Regions from separate parts of the Streptomyces sp. DH10 genome, predicted to be linked through region 2. Evidence: predicted binding sites of a transcription regulator. Region 2 holds the regulator's gene; the other holds the start of a gene.

Region 1 (7,762 bases), on a different contig from region 2:
GCGGCGCCCTGGATCACCCGGTGGTCGTAGGTCGACGTGAGCGTCATGACCTTCGAGATGCCGAGCTTGTTCAGGGTGTCCTGGGAGGTGCCCTGGAACTCCGCCGGGTAGTCCATGGAGCCGACGCCCATGATCACGGACTGGCCGGGCATCAGACGCGGCACCGAGTGGACCGTGCCGAGACCGCCGGGGTTGGTCAGGGAGACCGTGACCCCGGAGAAGTCGTCCATCGTCAGCTTGCCGTCGCGGGCGCGGCGGACGATGTCCTCGTAGGCCTGCCAGAACTCGAAGAAGTTCAGCGTCTCGGCCTTCTTGATCGCCGCGACGACCAGCTGGCGGTCGCCGTTCGGCTTGACCAGGTCGATGGCGAGACCGAGGTTGACGTGCTCCGGCTTGACCAGGGTCGGCTTGCCGTCCACCTTCGCGAACGCGTAGTTCATCGCCGGCATCGCCTTGATGGCCTGGACCATCGCGTAACCGATGAGGTGCGTGAAGGAGATCTTCCCGCCGCGCGCCCGCTTGAGGTGGTTGTTGATGACGATGCGGTTGTCGAACAGCAGCTTCACCGGGACCGCGCGCACGGACGTGGCCGTGGGCAGTTCCAGGGAGGCGTCCATGTTCTTCGCGACCGCGGCGGCGGGGCCGCGCAGCACGACCTGCTCGGGGCCCGAGGGGGCCCCGGCGGCGGGTTCGGCCTTCGGCTTCGCGGCCGCCGGCTTGGCGGCCGGGGCGGCCTTCGCCGGAGCGGCGGCCTGGGCCGGGGCCTGCGCGGCGGGCTTCGCCGGAGCGGGAGCCGGAGCGGCGGCGGGCTGCTGGGCCGCCGGGGCGGCGGCCGCGGCGGGGGCGGCCTGGGCCGCCGGCTGAGCGGTGGTGGTCCCCGCGGCCCCCGCGGCCGCGGTACCCGCCGGAGCCGAGGCGGCGGCCGCCCCCGGCTTGTAGTCGGCGAAGAAGTCCCACCAGGCTCGGTCTACCGAATTCGGGTCCTGGAGGTACTGCTGATAGATCTCGTCGACGAGCCACTCGTTGGCACCGAACGACGCGGCAGGGTTCTTCCCCGCTTGGTCGGTGTCGGTCGAGATGCTCGAGTTACTGGGGGACTGTGGCGACACGGCGGCAACCGCCCTCTTCCGCTTCACAAGATGATGGACAGCGGGAATCAAGGCTACGCCCCCCGCACCGGGTAGGTCAGGTCGGGCCCGTTCAACGTCGCGCAAGTCACATCTCAGAGCGTGTTTCGGGGCTTGAAATGGCGGGAAACAAGCGTGGTTCCGCTTAATGAGGCAAGGGTTGAGCCGGGCCTCATACGCCGACGGCGCGGGCCTGTGCCTGATCACACGTGTCCGTCAGCGCGGACGCCCGTGGATCTTGTGGCTCCGCTTCGAACTTTACGTCAACTTGGCAGAGATGGAAGTCCCGGAAGAGTGACAAGAATCCGGCAACCTCGCTCGGATTCAGCCACTCCGATGCGCCCGCCGTGGAGATCCACCGCCCAGCGGGCGATGGCCAGACCGAGGCCCGTGCCGCCGTCGCTGCCAGGACCCTGCTGCCGCTTGGCGCTGCCGCGGTTGAACCGCTCGAAGACGCGGTGCCACTCGGACTTCGGAATGCCGGGGCCCTCGTCCAGAACCTCCAGCTCCAGCGACTCCGGCAGCGAGCCGCGCCGCGCCTTGACCGTCACGCGGCCGTGCGGCGGACTGTGCTTGACGGCGTTGTCGATGAGGTTGGCCACCACCTGGTGGATGCGCTCCGGGTCCGCGTGCGCGGTCAACTCCGGCGGATGGACGTCGAGGTGCAGATGGACGTCCGTACGGGTGTGACTGCCCGAGCCGGTGGCGATGCCCGCGCGTACGGAGGCGACCATGTTGGCCTCCTTGAGCACGCCGGACAGATACGGCCACACCTCGAACCGCCGCTGTTTCAGCGGTACGACGCCGTTGTCCAGGCGGGACAGGTCCAGCAGCGTCTCCACCAGCCGGCCGAGCCGCTCGGTCTGCTTCAGGGCCGTGCGCATCGTCTCCGGGTCGGCCTGTGTGACGCCGTCGACGATGTTCTCCAGCACCGCGCGCAGTCCCGCGATGGGGGTGCGCAGCTCGTGCGAGACGTTCGCCACCAGCTCCTTGCGCTGGCTGTCCTGGGCCTCCAGCTCGTCGGCCATGGCGTTGATCGTCACGGCCAGATCGCCCAGTTCGTCACGGCGGTTCTCCCGCACCCGGCGGGTGTAGTCGCCCTGCGAGATGGAACGGGCCACGGCCGTCATCTCGTCCAGCGGGGCGGTGAGCGAATGGGCGACGAACTGCGTAATGAGCAGTGTGGCGATCATCGAGAAGACCGTGATGAAGCGCAGCTCCGTCTTCGTGTGCACCGCGATCACCGACAGGCCCGTGGTGATCAGCACCGAGATGACGACCAGCGCGCCCAGCTTGGTCTTGATCGAGAACGGGCTCACCCCGCCCCAGGGTTCCGGATCCCCGGGGCCTCTCCGTGCGGCCGGCCCGCCGCTCATGGCGTCGGGGTCTCCAGGGCGTAACCCACGCCGTGCACCGTACGGATCCGCTCGGCGCCGATCTTCCGGCGCAGTGCCTTGATGTGGCTGTCGACGGTCCGGGTGCCGGAGGCGTCCGCCCAGTCCCAGACCTCGGCGAGCAGTTGCTCGCGCGAGAGCACCGCGCGCGGGGTGTTCGCCAGGCACACGAGGAGATCGAACTCGGTGGGCGTGAGGTGGACATCCTCACTGCGCACCCGGACCCGGCGCTGCGCGTGGTCGATCTCCAGCTCGCCGAGGCGCAGGATGCCGCTGCGCGGCGTCGCGGCGGCCAGCGCGGCCCGCTCCACGCGGCGCAGCAGCACGTGCACGCGGGCCGCCAGCTCCCGCATCGAGAACGGCTTCGTCATGTAGTCGTCGGCACCGACGCCGAGCCCGACCAGCATGTCGGTCTCGTCGTCGCGCGCCGTGAGCATCAGCACCGGTACCGGCCGGGCGGCCTGCACGCGTCGGCAGACCTCCAGACCGTCGAAGCCGGGCAGCATGATGTCGAGGATCAGCAGGTCGGGCTGCCAGGCCTCGGCCGTGTCCACGGCGGCCGGACCGTCACCGGCTGTTTGCACGAGGAATCCCTCGGCTCGCAGGCGGGTCGCGATGGCGTCCACGATCGTCGCGTCGTCCTCGACCACCAGGACCCGGCGCTGTGCGCCCGGAGTAGCCGTCGCCGAACCGTTGTGGGAGGTGTGTGTCTGCTCCATCGCCCGCCCCTGGGGTGTGCTTTCCGGAATCAGTGGGGTGATTCCTCGGTCTGCGCATGGTTGCGATTGACGCTTGAATGATCGGCGTCAGGGGAGCAGCGTACGGGGAGTCAGTACACCTTTGCTATCCAGGGCTGATGCCGAGGTGTACGACGTCCGGAACGCCCCGGGCAACCGGGATCTCTTCGGTACGCACCTGTTGGAATCCGACATTCCGCAGGGTTTCTTCGAATTCCGGAGAGGGCTGGGCGGACCAGACGGCGAGCACCCCGCCGGGCCTCAACACCCTTGCGCAGCTTGCCAGTCCGGCTTCTCCGTAGAGATTTCCGTTGCCCTCCGTGACGGTCCAGTCGGGTCCGTTGTCGATGTCGAGGCACAGGGCGTCGTACGTGTCGGATGTCTCATTGACGTAGGCCACGAGATCGGCTTCGACGATGCGCGTGCGGGGATCGGCGAGGGCCTCGGCGGAGAACGCGGAGAGCGGGCCGCCGAGATGCCACTCGACGATGGCGTGCTCGCGTTCCACGACCGTGATCCCTCCCCAGCGCGGATCCGCCGACGCGTGGGCGAGGGAGAAACCGACGCCGAGTCCGCCGATCAGCACGTCCGGGCGGTCCCGGCCGGCCAGGGCGTCCAGGGCCGCGTCGACCAGCCGCCGCTCCGAGCGGCCGTCGGAGGTGTCCATCAGGAAGCAGCCGTTCGCGATGATCTCCAGCCGGTCGTCGTGCCGTCGCAGCACGACCTCGCCGTGCGGGCCCTCGCGACGGTCCAGCACATGGGGGATGTCGTTCGAGGTGGGCATCCGGGCATCCTGGCAGGTGGGGGTGTCCCGCGCCAAGAAATAAGGAGCGGCCGCCGGGGGACGCGGTGGACTGCTGTCAGGTTGCTGTGAATCGGCTCTCGCGTGGCGCCCGTCACAGACAGGGAGCGAAGGTGCGCGAAGTGTGGGGCGGGACGGAAGGAGCGCCCCGCCGTGGATCGCACCGCGCCGGCCGATGAGACGGCCACGCCGACGCCGACGGGCGCGCCCGTTCCCGATGCGCCGGGGCTGCTGGACGGGGTGCCGCGGCAGCGGGCCGGCGGCCGAGGGCCATGCGGGACCGGGGGCCCGGGCGTAACAGAGCCCACCGCGGTAAAAAGCCCCTGGCTTCGGACCCCGCGACCGTGGCGGCTGCTCCCGACTCCCACGGGTACGCCCTTCACCTTCGGCTACGCGATCGTCCTCTGCCTGACCTCGCTGATCTCCGCCTACGCGGACCCCGCCCTGGTGCACGCCCTGCGGCAAACCTTCAGTACAGATGTGGCGCACCTGGTGCGGACGCCGGAGCTGGTGCTGGTCGGCAGCGCGCTGTGGCTCGCGGGCGGGGTGGCCTCGCCGTTCGCGATCGGGTTCGTGCTCGTGCTGACCGCGCTGGAGCGGCGGATCGGCGGTCTGCGCACGGCCGGTGTCTTCCTGCTCGGGCACGTCCTCGCCACCCTGGCGACGGAGGTCCCGGTCGGGCTCGCGGTGCTGGCCGGGCAGCTCCCCGGGAGTTCGCTGCACCGGCTCGACTACGGCGTCAGCTTCGGCGTCGCCGCCGGCACCGGCGCCCTGGCCGGACTGCTGCCGCCCTGGCTGCGGGTGCCGTTGCTGGCCGGCTTCGGCGGGATGCTGCTCCAGGACCTGCTCGCCTTCACCGACCCGATGACCAACTGGGGGCATGTGATCGCCCTGGCCATCGGTGTCGCTACCTGGCCGGTGGTCCGGCGGTGGCAGGCGAGGGGCCCCGGTTCCCCCGGTCCGGTCCGGAGTTGACGGCCAGGTCGAGGGGCCCCTGTCCCCCCCCGGCCGGTGCGGAGCTGACGGCGAGCTCGTTCAGGTCCGCGGGCAGTGCTTCGCGCTGGTGAGCATGGCCACCACCTCCCAGCCGAGCGCCTCGTAGAGCCCTCGTCCCGCGGGCGTGCCGGCGAGGACACCGGTCCGCGCGCCCTGCCGGACGGCGGTGATCTGCAACGTCCGCATGACGAGGCTGCCGAGTCCCTTGCGGCGATGCTCCGGTGCCGTCTCGATCTGGTCGGCCACGGCGGTGCCGCCGGTCGGGGTGATCTGGCCGCGCGCCGCCAGCGAACCGTCCGGGGCCGCCACCATCACGCGAGTCACCCCGCCACGCTCCCAGCTGCGCAGCCGGTAGCCGTCGGGCGGGTCCGGCGTGTCTCCCGGGGTCAGCGGGACCGTCATCAGATAGCCGGGCTCGGGGTCGATCCACCAGGTGGCGTCCAGCCAGCCGGCGACCACGGACGGGTCCTGGAACGCCTTCAGCCACACTCCGGCCCCGGTCACCGCGCCGGCCACCTTGCGGACGGCCGCCTCGTCGAGGTCGTCGCCGGTCGCACCGAACACATGGCGGGTGACGTGTCCGTACATCCCCACGTCGATCGTCCAGCCCCACGGCTCGGGCACGGGCGGAGCCGCCCCGCGCGACACGACCCACCCGTCCACCCACGCCTGCACGGTCCCGTCCACGCCGCCCCCTGGTAATAGGCACTCATGGGCCTGATCTGTTACGCCGCTGACTCTACGGTCCTGGTCGCCCTTGGCGTCACGGTCGATCGCTCACAGCGAACGGCGGGTGGGGAACATCCGGCGCCTCCCGAGCATTGAGTCGGCATAGCTCAACTTGACTGCCGAAGGGGAGATCATGGCTTCGACGTCCACACCGCTCACCCTGCCCGTGCTGCCGCTCGACCACGAGGTCGTCCTGCCCGGGATGGTGGTCCCGCTGGACCTGAGCGACTCCGAGGTCCGTGCCGCGGTGGAGGCCGCCCAGGCCGCTGCTCGGACAACACCCGGAAAGCCCCGGGTACTCCTGGTGCCACGCATCGACGGCACATACGCCGGCACCGGTGTCCTCGGCACCGTCGAGCAGGTGGGCCGGCTGGCCGACGGCGATCCGGGCGCGCTGATCCGAGGCCGGGGCCGGGTGAAGATCGGTGCGGGGACCACGGGTCCCGGCGCGGCCCTCTGGGTCGAGGGCACCAGCGTCGACGAATCCGTCCCGGAGCCGCTGCCCGGGCAGGTCACCGAACTGGTCAAGGAGTACAAGGCCCTCGCCACCGCCTGGCTGCGCAAGCGCGGCGCCTGGCAGGTCGTCGACCGGGTCCAGGCCATCGACGACGTCTCGGCGCTCGCCGACAACTCCGGATACTCGCCGTTCCTGACCACCGATCAGAAGGTCGAGCTGCTGGAGACCGCCGACCCGGTGGCCCGGCTGAAGCTCGCGACCCAGCAGCTGCGCGACCACCTCGCCGAGCAGGACGTGGCCGAGTCCATCGCCAAGGACGTCCAGGAAGGCGTCGACAAGCAGCAGCGCGAGTTCCTGCTGCGGCGTCAGCTCGAAGCGGTCCGCAAGGAGCTGCGCGAGCTGAACGGCGAGCAGGAGGGCGAGGAGTCCGACGACTACCGCGCCCGCGTGGAGGCCGCCGACCTGCCCGAGAAGGTCCGCGAGGCCGCGCTCAAGGAGGTCGACAAGCTGGAGCGGTCCTCCGACCAGTCGCCCGAAGGCTCGTGGATCCGCACCTGGCTCGACACGGTCCTGGAGATGCCGTGGAGCGAGCGCACGGAGGACGCCTACGACATCCAGGCCGCCCAGGCCGTCCTCGACGCCGAGCACTCCGGCCTCCAGGACGTGAAGGAGCGGATCACCGAGTACCTGGCGGTGCGCAAGCGGCGTACCGACCGGGGGCTGGGCGTGGTCGGCGGGCGGCGCGGCGGTGCCGTGCTCGCGCTCGTGGGTCCGCCCGGCGTCGGCAAGACCAGCCTGGGCGAGTCCGTCGCCCACGCGATGGGGCGCAAGTTCGTGCGCGTCGCCCTCGGCGGCGTCCGCGACGAGGCCGAGATCCGCGGTCACCGCCGTACGTACGTCGGCGCCCTGCCCGGCCGGATCGTCCGCGCCATCAAGGAGGCCGGGTCGATGAACCCGGTCGTGCTGCTCGACGAGATCGACAAGGTGGGCCCGGACTTCCGGGGCGACCCGGCCGCGGCCCTGCTCGAAGTGCTCGACCCGGCGCAGAACCACACCTTCCGGGACCACTACCTGGAGGTCGAGCTGGACCTGTCGGACGTGGTCTTCCTCGCGACCGCCAACGTCCTGGAGGCGATCCCGGAGGCCCTGGCCGACCGGATGGAGATCGTCCGCCTGGACGGCTACACCGAGGACGAGAAGGTCGTCATCGCCCGCGACCACCTGCTGCCGCGCCAGCTGGAGCGGGCCGGGCTCGACAAGGACGAGGTGGCCATCGACGAGGGCGCGCTGCGCAAGCTCGCCGGTGAGTACACGCGCGAGGCGGGCGTGCGCACCCTGGAGCGGTCGATCGCACGGCTGCTGCGCAAGGTCGCGGCCCAGCACGAACTGGGTGAGCGGGAGCTGCCGTTCACCGTCCAGGACGAGGACCTGCGCTCTCTGATCGGACGGCCGCACCACGTGCCCGAGTCCGCCCAGGACCCGGCCGAGCGCCGGACGTCCGTGCCGGGCGTGGCGACGGG
Region 2 (7,762 bases):
CGAGGCGAAGTACGCGGCCTCGTAGCCGTCCACGTGGTGGAGCGCGCCCTCCAGGCCCCGCAGGACGTAGATGGCCAGGCCGATCGTGAGGATGACGTACTCGACGAAGTACGCCTGGCCCATCTTCGAGCCGGCGAAGCGGGACTTGCGGCCCGGCCGCGACGGCAGGTTCAGCAGGCGGATCACCATCAGCGTGGCGATGCCGAGCGTCGTCATGGCCGCGATGAACTCGATGTAGAGCTCATAGGGGAGGAAGCCGCCGAGCACCGGCAGCGTCCAGTCGGCCTGGAACAGCTGGCCGTACGCGGTGATGATCGTCGGCGGCAGCGTCAGGAAGCCGATCGCCACGAACCAGTGGGCGATGCCGACGATGCCCCACCGGTTCATGCGCGTGTGGCCGAGGAACTCCTTCACCAGGGTCACGCTGCGCTGGTAGGGGTTGTCGGTCCGGGTACCGGCGGGCACGGGCTGGCCCAGCTTGAAGTACCGGACGAACTGGCCGATCGCGCGTGCGAGCAGCGCGACGCCGACCACGGTCAAGACCAGCGACACGATGATCGCGGCGAGTTGCATGGGGGCTCCTCGGGCCTGCGAGGGTCTGTCGGGGGAAACCTGTCGTTATCGAGGGTTCCCCGAGATTACTAAGCGGTAACTTATGCAGTCCGTCTGAGACTACCCCTATCTTCCGCCGCACTGTAGCCGGGTGGGCAGTGATCTGAATCGCTGAGGGTTGCCTCAGGAACCGTCCGGATCCGCACCGCGATCCCGCCGTGTTATTCATACCGAATTGTCATAGTGACGCCTAACTTATATCCGTGCTCTATGGGATTACCGCCGCCGCCACCGCCCTCCTCCTCACCGCCCTGCTCGCGGCCCTCCTCCGGACCCCCGCCCGGCGGCTGCGGCTGGTCGAGCGGCGGCGGCAGCGGGAGGTGCCGTTGTCGGGGGGTGTGGCCGTCGTGGCCGTCGCCGGGTCGGTCGTGGGTGTCAGGGAGTGGGGCTCGGTCGGGAGCGGGATCGGAGGGCTGCTCGTCGCCGGTGGTGCGGTCGCCCTGCTCGGGCTCGTCGACGACGTGTGGCGGCTGCGGCGGCGGGTGCTGGCCGCCGGTACGGGCGTGGCGGCCGCGTGTGTCGTGCCGTACGCGGAGGCGGGGGTGGGGACCGGGCTGCTCGGGGTCCTGTGGGTCGTGGGGGTGACGTTCGCCTTCCGGGGGCTCGACCACGCCGACGGGCTCGCGGGGGCGGCCGGGGTCGTCGCCGCCTTCGGGGTGGCGGCCTGTGCCGCCGTGGACGTGATGGACGGGATCGCGGCGCTGATGAGCGTGCTGGCCGCCGCCCTGACCGGGTTCCTGCTGCACAACTGGCACCCCGCGCGCGTGGCGCTGGGCAGTTGCGGGTCCATGTCCGCGGGGTTCGTGATCGCCGTGGCCGCCGTGCACGTCCGCGCCGGGTTCGGCGTGGCGGAAAGCGCCGGGGTGCTCTTCGCGCTGACGGCCGTGGTGTGTGCCGACGCCCTACTGGTGCTGCTGTCGCGGCGGTTGGGCGGGCGGGCGGTTCTCCGGAGCGGGCCGGATCACCTCGCGCACCGGCTGCGGCGGCTCGGTCTCACCGTGCCCGGGGTCACGCTGCTGCTGGCGGCCGGGGCGGTCTCCGGTGCGCTCGTCGGGGTACTCGCGCATGCCGGCCGAGTCGGCGGCGACGCCCTGTGGTGGGTGGCCGGAGTGGCTCTCGTGGCCGTGTTCGTTCTCTCCCGTGTTCCTGTGTACGCCGATCGACGCACCGTATCGCCGCAGGTCAGAGCGTCGTTGCGTGTAAGGAACGGATAAGACTTGAGCCAGGTCGACTCAGCTCTGTTGACCGGTGGGGAGCCGTCGTGCACACTTGAGTCCGTTCCACTCAAGTCAGCTGGAGGAATCAACCATGGCACGTGCGGTCGGCATCGACCTGGGCACGACTAACTCCGTCGTCAGCGTTCTGGAGGGCGGCGAGCCCACCGTCATCACCAACGCCGAGGGCGCCAGGACCACGCCGTCCGTCGTCGCCTTCGCCAAGAACGGTGAGGTGCTCGTCGGAGAGGTGGCCAAGCGTCAGGCGGTCACCAACGTGGACCGGACCATTCGCTCGGTCAAGCGGCACATGGGCACCGACTGGAAGATCGAGCTGGACGGGAAGCCCTTCAACCCGCAGCAGATCAGCGCCTTCGTGCTCCAGAAGCTGAAGCGGGACGCCGAGTCCTACCTGGGCGAGAAGGTGACCGACGCGGTCATCACCGTCCCGGCGTACTTCAACGACTCCGAGCGCCAGGCCACGAAGGAGGCCGGTGAGATCGCCGGTCTGAACGTGCTGCGCATCGTCAACGAGCCGACCGCGGCCGCGCTGGCGTACGGCCTCGACAAGGACGACCAGACCATCCTGGTCTTCGACCTCGGTGGCGGTACGTTCGACGTCTCGCTGCTGGAGATCGGCGACGGTGTCGTCGAGGTGAAGGCCACCAACGGTGACAACCACCTCGGTGGTGACGACTGGGACCAGCGCATCGTCGACTACCTGGTCCAGCAGTTTCAGTCCGGCCACGGCGTGGACCTGGGCAAGGACAAGATGGCCCTCCAGCGTCTGCGCGAGGCCGCCGAGAAGGCGAAGATCGAGCTGTCCTCGTCCACCGAGACCTCGATCAACCTGCCCTACATCACCGCCTCCGCCGAGGGCCCCCTGCACCTCGACGAGAAGCTCACCCGCGCCCAGTTCCAGCAGCTGACCGCGGACCTCCTGGAGCGCTGCAAGACGCCGTTCCACAACGTCATCAAGGACGCCGGCATCTCCATCAGCGAGATCGACCACGTCGTCCTGGTCGGCGGCTCGACCCGTATGCCCGCCGTCGCCGAGCTCGTCAGGGAGCTGACCGGCGGCAAGGACGCCAACAAGGGCGTCAACCCGGACGAGGTCGTCGCCATCGGCGCCGCCCTCCAGGCCGGTGTCCTCAAGGGCGAGGTCAAGGACGTCCTGCTCCTCGACGTCACCCCGCTGTCCCTCGGTATCGAGACCAAGGGCGGCATCATGACCAAGCTCATCGAGCGCAACACCACGATCCCGACCAAGCGGTCCGAGATCTTCACGACGGCCGAGGACAACCAGCCGTCCGTGCAGATCCAGGTCTACCAGGGCGAGCGCGAGATCGCGGCGTACAACAAGAAGCTCGGGATGTTCGAGCTGACCGGTCTGCCCCCGGCGCCCCGCGGCGTCCCGCAGATCGAGGTCTCCTTCGACATCGACGCCAACGGCATCATGCACGTGACCGCGAAGGACCTGGGCACGGGCAAGGAGCAGAAGATGACCGTCACCGGCGGCTCCTCGCTGCCGAAGGACGAGGTCGACCGCATGCGCCAGGAGGCCGAGCAGTACGCGGAGGAGGACCACAAGCGCCGCGAGGCCGCCGAGGCCCGCAACCAGGGCGAGCAGCTCGTCTACCAGACGGAGAAGTTCCTCAAGGACAACGAGGACAAGGTCCCCGGCGACATCAAGACCGAGGTCGAGGAAGCCGTCGGTGAGCTGAAGGAGAAGCTCAAGGGCGAGGACACGGCCGAGATCCGCACCGCCACGGAGAAGGTCGCCGCCGTCTCGCAGAAGCTCGGCCAGGCGATGTACGCCGACGCGAACGCCGCGCAGGCCGCCGGCGGCGACTCCGCCGGAGCCGGCGCGGGTGCCGGTGCCGGTGACGCGAAGGCCGACGACGACGTCGTCGACGCCGAGATCGTGGACGAGGACCGGAAGGATGGTGCCGCGTGACGGAGGAGACCCCGGGCTTCGACGAGCAGCAGCCCGACGTCCCTTCCGGCGCCACCTCCGACGACGCCGAGCCGAAGGCCGCCGACTCCCCCTCGACGGAGGAGGGGGCGGCCCCGGCCGGGGACACGGGCCAGGACGCGGCTCTGGTGGCCCAGCTGGACCAGGCCCGCACGGCGCTCAACGAGCGCACGGCGGACCTCCAGCGCCTCCAGGCCGAGTTCCAGAACTACCGCCGCCGGGTCGAGCGCGACCGGATCGCGGTCAAGGAGATCGCCATCGCGAATCTCCTGACCGAGCTCCTGCCCGTGCTCGACGACATCGGCCGCGCGCGTGAACACGGCGAACTCGTCGGCGGCTTCAAGTCCGTCGCCGAGTCGCTGGAGAGCACGGCGGCCAAGATGGGCCTCCAGCAGTTCGGCAAGGAGGGCGAGCCCTTCGACCCGACGATCCACGAAGCCCTGATGCACAGCTACGCACCGGACGTCACCGAGACGACGTGCGTCGCGATCCTGCAGCCCGGGTACCGGATCGGCGAGCGCACCATCCGCCCCGCGCGGGTGGCGGTGGCCGAGCCCCAGCCGGGGGCACAGACGGTCAAGGCGGACGAGACCGCCGAAGCCGACGACAAGGAGAGCGGTGGCCCGGAAGAGGGCTGACGTCATAGCGGACGAAGGGAAGGAGGGGCGTCGAGGATGAGCACCAAGGACTTCATCGAGAAGGACTACTACAAGGTCCTCGGCGTCCCCAAGGACGCCACCGAGGCCGAGATCAAGAAGGCGTACCGGAAGCTCGCCCGCGAGTACCACCCGGACGCCAACAAGGGCAACGTCAAGGCCGAGGAGCGCTTCAAGGAGATCTCCGAGGCCAATGACATCCTCGGCGATCCCAAGAAGCGCAAGGAGTACGACGAGGCACGCGCCCTCTTCGGCAACGGCGGCTTCCGCCCGGGGCCCGGCGCGGGCGGCGGCTCCTTCAACTTCGACCTGGGCGACCTCTTCGGAGGCGCCCCGGGCGGCGGCCAGGGAGCCGGCGGTTTCGGCGGTGGACTCGGTGACGTCTTCGGGGGCCTGTTCAACCGTGGCGGCGCGGGCCCGGGGACGCGCACGCAGCCCCGGCGCGGCCAGGACATCGAGTCCGAGGTCACGCTGAGCTTCACGGAGGCGATCGAGGGCGCGACCGTCCCGCTGCGGATGTCCTCGCAGTCGCCCTGCAAGGCCTGCTCGGGCACCGGCGACAAGAACGGCACCCCGCGGGTGTGCCCGACCTGCGTCGGCACCGGGCAGGTCGCCCGGGGCAGCGGCGGTGGCTTCTCCCTCACCGACCCCTGCCCGGACTGCAAGGGCCGCGGCCTGATCGCGGAGAACGCCTGCGAGGTCTGCAAGGGCAGCGGTCGGGCCAAGTCCTCGCGGACCATGCAGGTGCGCATCCCCGCGGGTGTCAGCGACGGCCAGCGGATCCGGCTGCGCGGCAAGGGAGCGCCGGGCGAGCGCGGCGGCCCGGCGGGCGATCTGTACGTGGTCGTGCACGTCGACTCCCACCCGGTGTTCGGCCGCAAGGACGACAACCTCACCGTCACCGTCCCGGTGACCTTCGCCGAGGCGGCCCTCGGCGGCGAGGTCCGGGTGCCGACGCTGGGCGGCCCGCCCGTCACGCTGAAGCTCCCGCCGGGCACGCCGAACGGCCGTACGATGCGTGCCCGGGGCAAGGGCGCGGTCCGCAAGGACGGCACCCGCGGCGACCTCCTGGTCACCGTCGAGGTGAGTGTTCCGAAGGACCTGACGGGGAAGGCTCGTGACGCGCTCGAGGCGTATCGCGAGGCGACCGCGGGTGAGGATCCGCGGGCGGAGCTGTTCCAGGCCGCGAAGGGAGCATGACTGAGATGGACGGTCGTCGACGCAACCCGTATGAACTGACCGAGGAGACCCCGGTCTACGTCATCTCGGTGGCGGCCCAGCTGTCCGGCCTGCACCCGCAGACCCTGCGCCAGTACGACCGCCTGGGGCTGGTGTCTCCGGACCGCACCGCGGGCCGGGGCCGCCGCTACTCGGCCCGGGACATCCAACTGCTGCGCACCGTCCAGCAGCTGTCGCAGGACGAGGGCATCAACCTGGCGGGCATCAAGCGCATCATCGAACTGGAGAACCAGGTCGCCGCGCTCCAGGCCCGGGTGGCCGAGCTGGAGGACGCGCTCGACGGCGCGGCGGCGGCCATGCGGCAGCGCGAGGCGGCGGTGCACGCGTCGTACCGCCGTGATCTCGTGCCGTACCAGGAGGTCCAGCAGACCAGCGCGCTGGTCGTGTGGCGGCCGAAGCGGCAGCAGCAGTCCGACTGACGCGCGCACGCCTGCGAGAAGGGCCGGGAGAACACTCCCGGCCCTTTTCATATGTCTTGGGGCGTTTTCGCCGGGCCTCCTGCCGATGACCGGATGGTGCAAGTCACTTGGAGATGATTCCGCAGAGTCTTCACAACCGCTGCGGAGCGTGGTGTTGTCATCTCGTTAAGTGGTTCCGCTTGACGCTGGGGGGCGCGTCCGCGTTGGCTTTTCAGTCACATGGGCCACAAAGTGTGCCCACGTCCCAATCACACGCGAAGTGAGCTCCGCATGCGTCGTCGTATCTCCATATCCGTGGCCGCGGCCGCGATGTCCGTCACGCTCGCCGGCTGCGGCGTGCTCAACGCGACCGGGAGCAGTGACGACGCGAGCCCGACGAAGGGCAACGACATCACGGTGGGCCTGCTGCTCCCGGAGAAGGCGAACACGCGGTACGAGAACTTCGACTACCCCATCATCAAGACGAAGGTCGAGTCCCTCACCAACGACCAGGGCCGCGTCGAGTACGCCAACGCGGAGGCGAGCGCCGACAGGCAGGCCGACCAGTTGCAGCAGATGATCGACGACCGGGTCGACGTGATCCTGCTGGACGCCGTCGACTCGCACGCCATCGCCGACGGGGTGAAGAAGGCCAAGGACGCCGGCATCCCGGTCATCGCCTACGACCGGCTGGCCGAGGGCCCGATCGACGCGTACATCTCCTTCGACAACGAACTGGTCGGCGAGGTCCAGGGGCGCACCCTGCTGGAGGCCATCGGCGAGGACGCGAGCCTCTCCGACAAGATCGTCATGATGAACGGCTCGTCGACGGACCCGAACGCCAAGCAGTTCAAGGCCGGTGCGATGTCCGAGCTGAACGGCAAGGTGACGATCGCCCAGTCCTTCGACACCAAGGACTGGAAGCCGGAGAACGCGCAGGCCAACATGGCCGAGGCGATCGAGAAGATCGGCAAGGACAACATCGACGCGGTGTACTCCGCCAACGACGGCATGGCCGGCGGCATCGTCAAGGCGCTGGAGGCCGCAGGCGTGACCGACCTGCCGCCGATCACCGGTCAGGACGCGGAGCTCCCGGCGGTGCAGCGGATCATCGCCGGCGAGCAGTACATGAGCGTGTACAAGTCGTACCCGCAGGAGGCCGAGAACGCCGCGGAGATGGCCGTGGCCAGGGTCCAGGGCCGCGACATCCAGTTCGCCGCCCTCACCCGCGACAAGGTCGACAGCCCCACCCACAAGGCCATTCCCGCCCAGCTCGTGCCGGTGGTCGCCCTGACGAAGTCCAACATCAAGGACACGGTCGTGGCCGACGAGGTCTACAAGCTGGCGGACATCTGCACGGCGAAGTACAAGGCGGCCTGCGAGGCGATCGGGCTGAAGTAGGCGGCCCACGGGCGGGGGGCTGACGGGGGACCGCCAACCTCCTTGCCGCGCGTCCTGGCGTCCGCCGACGACCTGGCCGCCGCCCGGAACTGCCGTGCCGGGGACAACCCGACGAGGTCGCCGGCGAGCGGAGGCGGGCGACCGGGATGATGTGGGGGCGTGGAAGCTGCTGAACGACCGCCGCTTCGACGAGTGGCGGAGGCCGTTCGGCGCGTGGACCGACGTGCGGACAGGAGCGAGCGTGACCGACCGAACCGGTGCCGAGCA

What was found. The regulator HspR, encoded in region 2, represses chaperone genes until heat shock. The targets are predictions, from matches to a motif close to TTGAGNNNNNNNNNCTCAA.
Region 1: the regulator HspR is predicted to act here: its motif matches at 5,878-5,896, upstream of lon (endopeptidase La).

What each region holds. Positions count from the first base shown of each region.
Region 1 is NZ_JARVKU010000022.1:56,913-64,674, reverse strand. It holds gene QC385_RS34460 (multifunctional oxoglutarate decarboxylase/oxoglutarate dehydrogenase thiamine pyrophosphate-binding subunit/dihydrolipoyllysine-residue succinyltransferase subunit) at 1-1,109, opposite strand, end outside; gene QC385_RS34455 (HAMP domain-containing sensor histidine kinase) at 1,391-2,503, opposite strand; gene QC385_RS34450 (response regulator transcription factor) at 2,500-3,240, opposite strand; gene QC385_RS34445 (spermidine synthase) at 3,365-4,042, opposite strand; gene QC385_RS34440 (rhomboid-like protein) at 4,214-5,035, shown strand; gene QC385_RS34435 (GNAT family N-acetyltransferase) at 5,096-5,743, opposite strand; gene lon (endopeptidase La) at 5,919-7,762, shown strand, end outside.
Region 2 is NZ_JARVKU010000016.1:41,661-49,422, reverse strand. It holds gene QC385_RS28890 ((Fe-S)-binding protein) at 1-573, opposite strand, end outside; gene QC385_RS28885 (MraY family glycosyltransferase) at 816-1,826, shown strand; gene dnaK (molecular chaperone DnaK) at 1,921-3,783, shown strand; gene grpE (nucleotide exchange factor GrpE) at 3,780-4,439, shown strand; gene dnaJ (molecular chaperone DnaJ) at 4,476-5,657, shown strand; gene QC385_RS28865 (heat shock protein transcriptional repressor HspR) at 5,663-6,115, shown strand; gene QC385_RS28860 (sugar ABC transporter substrate-binding protein) at 6,386-7,495, shown strand; gene QC385_RS28855 (DUF4288 domain-containing protein) at 7,737-7,762, shown strand, end outside.